One region of the Saccharopolyspora sp. NPDC049357 genome, then DNA from elsewhere that is predicted to be linked to it. Evidence: riboswitches for the same ligand, from Rfam matches in the RefSeq annotation. Region 1 holds a riboswitch; the other holds the start of a gene.
The links. A riboswitch is a leader RNA that binds a small molecule or an ion and turns the genes downstream of it on or off. The one in region 1 is predicted to bind S-adenosylmethionine.

Region 2: it holds a riboswitch for S-adenosylmethionine, as region 1 does, so the genes downstream of both, thrC (threonine synthase) here and AB0J91_RS23005 (methionine ABC transporter ATP-binding protein) in region 1, are expected to answer to the same signal.

What each region holds. Positions count from the first base shown of each region.
Region 1 is NZ_JBFAQJ010000030.1:37,519-42,085, reverse strand. It holds gene AB0J91_RS23015 (transglycosylase family protein) at 1-812, shown strand, start outside; gene rsmA (16S rRNA (adenine(1518)-N(6)/adenine(1519)-N(6))-dimethyltransferase RsmA) at 922-1,791, shown strand; SAM riboswitch class I at 1,966-2,055, shown strand; gene AB0J91_RS23005 (methionine ABC transporter ATP-binding protein) at 2,301-3,323, shown strand; gene AB0J91_RS23000 (ABC transporter permease subunit) at 3,320-4,003, shown strand; gene AB0J91_RS22995 (MetQ/NlpA family ABC transporter substrate-binding protein) at 4,105-4,567, shown strand, end outside.
Region 2 is NZ_JBFAQJ010000002.1:197,635-202,201, forward strand. It holds gene AB0J91_RS02620 (TSUP family transporter) at 1-85, shown strand, start outside; gene AB0J91_RS02625 (EamA family transporter) at 109-972, shown strand; gene holA (DNA polymerase III subunit delta) at 973-1,959, opposite strand; SAM riboswitch class I at 2,057-2,192, shown strand; gene thrC (threonine synthase) at 2,207-3,475, shown strand; gene AB0J91_RS02640 (DNA internalization-related competence protein ComEC/Rec2) at 3,562-4,567, opposite strand, start outside.

The sequences.
Region 1 (4,567 bases):
GCGAGGTCCGCGAGGAGTGGGTCCGCTCGGTGACCGTCGAGCAGGCCCTGCGCCAGCTCGGCGTCAACGCCGACGGCGCCGTCCTCAACGCGGACCGCAACATGCCGGTGCCCGAGCAGGGCATGGAGCTGTCGGTCCGCACGCAGAAGGACATCACGCTCATCGACGGCAGTGGTGCGCCGCAGCAGCTGACCACCACCGCCGCCAACATCGACGAGCTCGTCAAGGAGCGGAAGCTCAAGCTCGGTCCGGACGACAAGGTCACCCCGGGTGCCGACGCCAAGCTGGTCACCGGCGCCGAGGTGCGCATCGACCGGCTGCAGAGCTCCGTGATCAGCGTGACCGTGCCGGTTCCGCCGCCGGTCCGCGAGATCGTCGACAACTCGATGTTCAAGGGCGAGGAGCGGGTCGAGTCTCCCGGCGAGGCCGGCGAGAAGATCCAGTTCACCCGCATCTCCACGCGCAACGGCGAGGAGTCGGATCGCGAGGTCGTCGACGAGAAGGTCACCAAGGCGCCGGTCGAGAAGGTCGTCCGCGTCGGTGGCAAGCCCGCGCCGAACAGCGATGTCTGGGACAAGCTCGTCCAGTGCGAGGCGACCGGCAACTGGGCCATGAACAGCGGCAACGGTTACTACGGTGGCCTGCAGTTCGACAAGTCCACCTGGGACGCCTACGGCGGCGACCAGTACGCTCCGTACCCGCACCAGGCCAGCCGCGAGCAGCAGATCGCGGTCGCCGAGAAGGTCCGCGACGCCCGCGGAGGCAGCTACGGCGCATGGCCGTCCTGCTCGTCCAAGCTCGGCCTGGACTGATCTCGAAATTCCACGCGGAGGGCGCCACCGTTGCATTCCGGTGGCGCCCTTCTCGCGTTGTTCGCCCTGGTGAGACGCGGGGAGAGCGGCGCAGGTAGGTTCTTGCACCGTGGACGACCAGCAGGCGACGCTGCTCGGCCCGGCCGACGTGCGTCGGCTGGCCGCCGAGCTGGACATCAAGCCGACCAAGAAGCTCGGCCAGAACTTCGTGCACGACCCCAACACGGTGCGCCGGATCGTCTCGGTCGCCGAGGTCGGTGCCGATGACGTCGTGCTGGAGGTCGGTCCCGGGCTCGGTTCGCTGACGTTGGCGATCATGCCGGTGGCCGGAGAGGTCGTCGCCGTGGAGATCGACCCGGTGCTGGCCGCCAGGCTGCCGCGGACCGCGCAGGAGTTCGCCCCCGGCCTCGCCGACCGGCTGACCGTGCTGCCCGCCGACGCCCTGCGGGTGCGCGCGGAGGACTTCGCGAAGCCGCCGACCGCGCTGGTCGCCAACCTGCCCTACAACGTCGCCGTGCCCGTGGTGCTGCACCTGCTGGCCGAGCTCCCGACGTTGCGCAAGGGCTTGGTCATGGTGCAGTCCGAGGTCGCCGAGCGGATGGCCGCCGAACCCGGCAGCCGCACCTACGGGGTGCCGAGCGCGAAGGCGGCGTGGTTCGCCGACGTCCGCCGCGCGGGTCCGGTGCCGCGCAAGGTGTTCTGGCCGGTGCCCAACGTGGATTCCGGGCTCGTGGCCTTCCACCGGGTTGATCCGCCGTCGAACGCGGCGCGCGAGGACGTCTTCCGCGTCATCGACGCGGCGTTCGCGCAGCGGCGCAAGGTCTTGCGGGGCGCGCTGGCGGGTTGGGCCGGCTCGGCGGCTCGGGCTGAGGAGCTGCTGCGCGCGGCGGGCGTCGATCCGACGACGCGCGGAGAGCAGCTGGGGATCGCCGATTTCGCCCGGATCGCGGAGGCCGCGTCATCCGGGTCGAGCAGCTGAACCACTCGTCCGGGGGCTTGCGGCCACGCGCTGCGACATCACTGAGGGTGACCAAAACGCCACCCGCTGCGGAAAAATTCCCGCTCCACCCGGTATGTGATCTGGCAAACGATTTCGGTCAGTGACCGCTATCAGCTTGCGTCGGGCCCTGTCGATGGGGTCTACTATTCGGGAAATCCATCCCGAGCGGCTGAGAGACCTGGCTTGTTGACGCCGCAGCAACCACCCCTCGCGGGCAGGTGCTAACGCCAGGACCGATGGAGTAGCTGTGGATTCCAACGCGCGGTTAGCGAACCTGCCTGCCACCGGCAACGCCCGGTTCGGGGTACCCCACATCAGGGAACTGCTCACGCAGCGACGGTTCATCGACCACGGAAGGCGCACGACCTGCGCCTGTCGTCGCGAGATGTGACCTGGCCCTTCCCTCTCTCTTCCTTTTCCCTTAGAAGTTCCCCATGGCTGCTGCCCGAACGCGGGCGCGGCCATCGCGAGCTGATGTGGAGCAGATCGTGATCTCAGTCGAGAACCTGACCAAGTCGTTCCAGCACAACGGCAGCACCGTCCGCGCCCTCGACGGCGTGTCGATGGAGGTCAACGCGGGTTCCGTGTGCGGCGTGGTCGGACCGAGCGGAGCGGGGAAGTCGACGCTGGCCCGGTGCATCGCGCTGCTGGAGAAGCCCGACGGTGGTGCCATCCGCGTCGACGGCACCGACCTGGTGGCGCTGGACGGCAAGGCGCTGCGCGCCGCCCGCAGGCAGATCGGCGTTGTGCCGCAGGGTGATTCGCTGTTGCGCCAGCGCACCGCCGCGGGCAACGTCGCGCTCCCGCTGGAGGCCGCAGGCATCGGCGGCCCGCAGCGGCGCAACCGCGTCGGTGAACTCCTCGACCTCGTCGGCCTGACCGACAAGGCGGCGGCCTACCCGGACCAGCTCTCCGGTGGTCAGCGCCAGCGCATCGCGGTCGCCCGCGCGCTGGCGGCCAAGCCCTCGGTGCTGCTGGCCGACGAGCCGACCTCCGCGCTGGACCCGTCCACCACCGACTCGGTGCTGACCGTGCTCGACCGTGCGCGTGCCGAGCTCGGCGTCACCGTCCTGGTGGTCACCCACGACATGGCGGTGGTGCGCAAGATCGCCGACGACGTCGCGGTGCTGGAAGACGGCCAGGTCGTCGAGCACGGCAAGGTCCTGGACCTCGTCGCCGAGCCCGGCAGCAAGGTCAGCGGCACCCTGCTGCCCCAAACCGACCAGGCCGAGTCGCTGCGCCCGACTTCGGGCCGCCACGACGTGGTCGCCGAGATCGTGCTGGTCGGCTTCGCCGCTGTGGGAGCGCTGCTCCCCGAGGCCTCCAACCGGTTCGCCGTCGACCTGGCGATCCTGGGCGGTGGCCTGACCCGCCTCGGCGACACCCCGGTCGCCAAGTTCAAGATCGGCCTGACCGGTGAGCGTTCCGAGGCGGCGCTGAAGTGGATGATCGAGCGGGACGCGCACGTCCGGCGCGCCCCGGTGAGCGTTGACGGAGTTGCTGCTGCGTGACTGATGTGACCCCCTGGTCGGAGGTCGGCGAACTACTGGGCGAGGCAACGCTTCAAACGCTTTACATGGTGCTGGTGGCGACCGTGCTGGCCGTGGTCGGCGGGTTGCCGCTGGGTGTGCTGCTGCACCTGACCTCTCCGGTCGGGTTGAACCCGAAACCGGTGCTGAACAAGGTGCTCGGCGTGATCGTGGACGTGGTGCGCTCGGTGCCCTTCGTGGTGCTGCTGGTGGTGCTGGCGTCGTTCACCCGGCTGCTGATCGGGACCTCGATCGGCAGCAGCGCGGTGATCGTGCCGCTGACCATCGGTGCGATCCCGTTCTTCGCGCGGCTGACGCAGAACGCGTTGCGCGAGGTCGCTTTCACCGTGGTGGAAGCCGCGATCACGACCGGTTCCAGCAGGTTGCGGATCGTGTGCACGGTGCTGCTCGGGGAAGCCCGAGCAGCGCTGGTCGGAGCCATCGGCGTCACCGCGGTGGCGCTGATCGGCTACGCCGCGATGGCCGGTGCCATCGGCGGCGGAGGTCTGGGCACGACCGCGATCCAGGACGGCTACCAGGGCTACGACGACCGGCTCCTCTACGGATCGGTCGTGGTGCTGGGGGTGCTGGCCTTCGCGATGCAGCTGATCACCGATCGCACCGCCAAGCTCGTCGATCGCCGGCGCACCGCCGCCGGCTGAATCCTCCCTCCCGCGGAGAAAACCCATCGCGCTTCCGTCCCAAAAGGACGGTGCGTTGACCCTGCCTGCCTGAAAACGGGCTGTTTGAAAGGACGCACGACATGCGTTTGCGCTTCGCCGCACTGCTCGCCTCGGCCGGGGTGCTGCTGGCCGCCTGCGGTGGTGGTTCCGCCGCCGAAGACCCCAACGCGCCGCTGAAGATCGGCGTCAGCCCGACGCCGCACGGCGAGATCCTGCAGTACGTCGACGACAACCTGGCCCAGCAGGCCGGGATCGACATCGAGATCGAGAAGTTCGACGACTACAACCGGCCGAACGAGGCCGTCGCCAACGGTGAGCTGGACGCGAACTACTTCCAGCACGTCCCGTACCTGGAGGAGTACCGCAAGGAGCGCGGCGGCGAGTTCACCTGGATCGAGCCGGTGCACCTGGAGCCGCTGGCCGTCTACTCCAAGCAGGCCAAGTCCCTGGCCGAGCTGCCCGCGGGCGCCACGGTGACGCTGTCCAACGACCCGGCCAACCAGTTCCGCGGCCTGAAGCTGCTGGAGCAGGGCGGTCTGATCA
Region 2 (4,567 bases), on a different contig from region 1:
ATCGGCGTTCGTGCGACGGGTGTTCCTGACGGTCGTGGTCGGACTCGTGGTCAGCCTCGGCTGGAAGATCGCGCTCAGCAGCTGATCGGAACTAAGCTCCCCGGACTCATGGGGGCTGCCGCAGTCGTTCTCGTCGTCCTGGCCGCTTTCGCGCACGCCGGTTGGAACTTCTTCGCCAAGCGCGCAGGCTCGTCCGGGGCGGGTTTCGTGTGGCTGACCGCGACCTGCTCGGCGGTGCTGTACCTGCCGGTGGCCGCGGGCGCGCTGCTGGTGACCGGCGCTCCCCCGCTGGGCGCGTGGCTGGTGGGCGTGCTGGTCAGCGCCGTCATCCACCTCGGTTACTTCCTGCTGCTGCAGCACGGCTACGCCGTCGGCGACATGTCCGTGGTGTACCCGCTGGCCAGGGGCACCGGGCCGATGCTGTCGATGCTGGTGGCGGTGCTGGTGCTGCACGAGCGGCCTGGATGGCTCGGGGTGTGCGGCGGTCTTCTGGTGGTCGCCGGAGTCTTCGTGATCGGCCTGTCCGACGGGGTGCCGCGCGCCGGGGCGAACCTCGCCGGAGTCGGGTTCGGACTGCTCACCGGAGCACTGATCGCGACTTACACGGTGTGGGACGCGCACGCGGTGACCGGGCTGGCGCTGTCACCGCTGCTGTTCGACTGGGCCAACAACCTCTCCCGCAGCGCCATGCTCGCGCCCTACGCCGCACGGCGGCGCGATGCGCTCGTCCGGACATGGACCGAACACCGGCGGGAGATCCTCGCCGTCGGGCTGCTGTCTCCCCTGGCCTACATCCTGGTGCTGTTCGCGATGCAGATGGCGCCGGTGAGCCTGGTGGCCCCGGCGCGCGAGCTGAGCATCGTCATCGCCGGGCTGCTGGCCTGGCGGCTGCTCGGCGAGGCGCAACCGGTGCGGCGGATGACCGGTGCGGTCGTGGTGCTCGCCGGAGTGGTGCTGCTCGGCGTGGCGTGATCAGTTGCGCTGGTTGCGCAGCGAGACCAGGCGCAGAACTGTCTTCTCCAGGGCGTAGTCGGCGTCGGCGGCCATGCCCTTCACACCCGCGTTGACCTCGGCGACGACCTGCAGCGCCGCGGCCAGGCTCGTCGGCGTCCAGCCGCGCGACTGCGACTGGGCCTTCTTGACCTTCCAGGCGGGCATGCCGAGATCGCCTGCCAGGCGGTAGGGATCGTTGCGCCCTCCCGCCGCCGCGACGCGGCCGATGGTGCGGACCGAGTCCGCGAGGGCGTCGGCGATGAGCACGTGCGGCACGCCGAGCTGGATCGCCCAGCGCAGCGCCTCCAACGCTCCCGCCCGGTCACCGACCACGGCCTTCTCCGCGACCGCGAACCCCGTCACCTCGGCGCGGCCCCTGTAGTAGCGGCCGACCGCGTCCGCGTCGATCTTGCCGCCCGTGTCGGCCACCAGCTGCGAGGCCGCGGCCGACAGTTCCCGCAGGTCCGAGCCGACCGCCTCGATCAGCGCGCTGACCCCGCCGGAGTCGGATTTGCCGCCCGCGCGGCGGATCTCGTCGCGGACGAACGCCTCGCGGTCGGCGGGCTTGGTGAGCTTCTTGCACTCGGTGACCCGGGCGCCGACCTTCTTCAGCGCGTTGGGCAGTTCCTTGGCGTGCTTGGCCCGCCCGCCACCGTTGTGCAGGACGATCAGGGTCACGCCCTCGGCCGGTTGCTTGGCGTGCAGGAGTAAGGCCTCGGCGATCTCCTTCCCGGCGTCCTGCGCCGATTCGATCGCGAGCACGCGAGCCTCTGCGAACAGCGAGGGACTCAGCATTTCGGCCAGCTCCGGAGGGGTGAGCTCACTCACCTTCACCCGGCTGAAATCGGCCTCCGGATCGGCCGCGCGAGCTGCCCCGACCGCAGCCCACATCGCGCGCTCCACCAGCAGCTCTTCGTCTCCGAGAACCAGGTGCAGCGGGTCCGCGACAACGGTCGGTGAGCTCATGGAGGAATGGTCCCACGGGCCCGCGACAGTCTCGCCATCTGGATGCGCACTGGCCAGAAATGCATTGGTTCAACTAACGTTGCCCTCACAACCGAATAGCTCATCCAGAGGGGCAGAGGGAACGGCCCGTTGAAGCCCCGGCAACCGTTCGTCCGATGCATCGTGCAAAAACCCGCGCGAGGTCACGGACGGAACAGGTGCCAATTCCGACCCGTCCGCGGGACAGATGAGGAGAGGACCTCGCGCGATGACTGCTGCTGCCCCCGCCAACACGACCGCCGGCAAGAAGTTCGATCTCGGCAACGCCGTCGAACTGGTGTCCAAGGAAGAGGGACACCGGCAGCCGCTGGCCCCCGAGTTCGTCTCCCTCGAAGACTTCTCGCCCCTTGAGGTCGCCTACGACTTCGGCAAGATCCGCCGCGAGGAGATCGAGGCCGGTCCGCGTTCGATCTGGCGCTACAAGCAGTTCCTGCCGGTCCCGGGCAACGTCGACCAGATCCCGAACACCGAGCCCGGCTGTACCCGCTTGATCCAGGCGGACAACCTCGCCAAGGCCCTCGGCGTGAAGAAGATCTGGATCAAGGACGACACCGGCAACCCGACGCACTCCTTCAAGGACCGCGTCGTCGCCGTCGCACTGGCCGCCGCCCGCGAGTTCGGGTTCAAGGTGCTGGCCTGCCCGTCGACCGGCAACCTCGCCAACGCCGTGGCCGCCGCCGCTGCCCGCGCCGGCTGGGACTCGGTCGTGCTGGTGCCCAAGACCCTCGAACGCGCCAAGATCCTGATGAGCGCGGTCTACGACGGTTCGCTGCTGGCCGTCGACGGCAACTACGACGACGTCAACCGGCTCGCGACCGAGCTCGCCGGGGAGCACGAGGACTGGGCGTTCGTCAACGTCAACGTCCGGCCCTACTACTCCGAGGGCTCCAAGACCCTGGCCTTCGAGGTCGCCGAGCAGCTGGGTTGGCGCATCCCCGAGCAGATCGTGGTGCCGATCGCCTCCGGCTCGCAGCTGACCAAGGTCTACAAGGGCTTCAACGAGTTCGCCCAGGTCGGCCTGGTCGACGAGAGCCCGGTGAAGATCTTCGGCGCGCAGGCGTCCGGCTGCTCCCCGGTCTCCACCGCCTTCCGCAACGGCCACGACGTGGTGCAGCCGGTCAAGCCGGACACCATCGCCCGCTCGCTGGCCATCGGCGCCCCCGCCGACGGTCCGTACGTGCTCGACATCGTCCGCAAGACCGGCGGTGCCATCGAGGACGTCACCGACGACGAGGTCCGCGCCGGCATTCGCCTGCTGGCCCGCACCGAGGGCATCTTCGCCGAGACCGCCGGTGGCGTGACCGTGGCGACCGCCAAGAAGCTCATCGAGGCCGGCAAGATCGACCCGGACGCCGAGACGGTCCTGCTGATCACCGGTGACGGCCTCAAGACCCTGGACGCCGTCGAAGGCCAGCTCGGCCCGAAGGCCACCGTCGCCCCGAACACCGAGTCGGTGAACCAGGCTCTGGGCCTCTGATTCAGTTGTAGGCGAATCCTCCTCTCTCACAGGTGGGTGGTTGTCCCGGCGGGACGACCACCCACCTTTTTGTCCACTTCGGGCGCTCAGTTGTCGGTGGCGCGCAGCGGGTCTCCACGTGCGACGAAGCGAGGTCCCCGCGGTCCGGGGAGGACCGCGATGTCTCCTTCCTGGTCGGTGCGCAACACCCGGGTGCCCGCGCGGGCCAGCGTGTCGATCACGAACGGGTTCGGGTGCCCGTAGTCGTTGCCCGCGCCGACGCTGATCAGCGCGAGCCTCGGCCGCACCGCGCGCAGGAAGCGCGGTGTCGTGTAGCGGGATCCGTGGTGCGGCACCTTGAGCACGTCCGCACGCAGATCCGCGCCGGAGGACACCAGACGTCCCTGCCCCGGCAGCTCCACGTCACCGGTGAGCAGCACGCGTCCCGCCGGCGTGGTCGCGCGGATCACCAGCGACGAATCGTTGGCGTCGTCGGCGGTCTGCGTGCGGGTCACGCCGGGGTCGGGGGCCAGGACGTCGAGCACGAGGCCGGGCCACGCCAACCGCTGCCCGGCCTGCAGCGTGACGATCGGCGTGCGGTGCGCGCGGGTGTCGCGCACCAGGTCGTCGAAGGCCCACTTCGGTTCGCGCAACGGCCCGATCGCCACCGCGCCGACCGATGCCTCACCCAGCACCGTGCGCAGCCCGCTGACGTGGTCGGCGTGCAGGTGCGTGAGCACCGCCATCGATACCCGGCGAATCCCCAGGCGCCGCAGGCAGTTCGCCGCCCGGCGCGGGTCCGGGCCGGTGTCGACCACGACGGCCTCCTCCGGCCTCCCGGTCGCCAGCACCAGTCCGTCGCCCTGCCCCACGTCGCAGGCCACCACGCTCCAGCCCTGCGCGGGCCAGCCCGGCAGCATGGTGCGCACCGGCAGCACGACCAACGCGCTGAGCAGCACCGCGACCACCGCGAGCAGCCGAATCCTCCTCCCTCGCAACGCGATCAAGCCCACCAGCAGCAGAACCGCCAGCAGCAGTCCACCACCGGTGCCCGTCGGCCAGTCGAACACCGCGCCCGGCACCGCCGAGGCGCGACCGGCGACCAGCAGCACC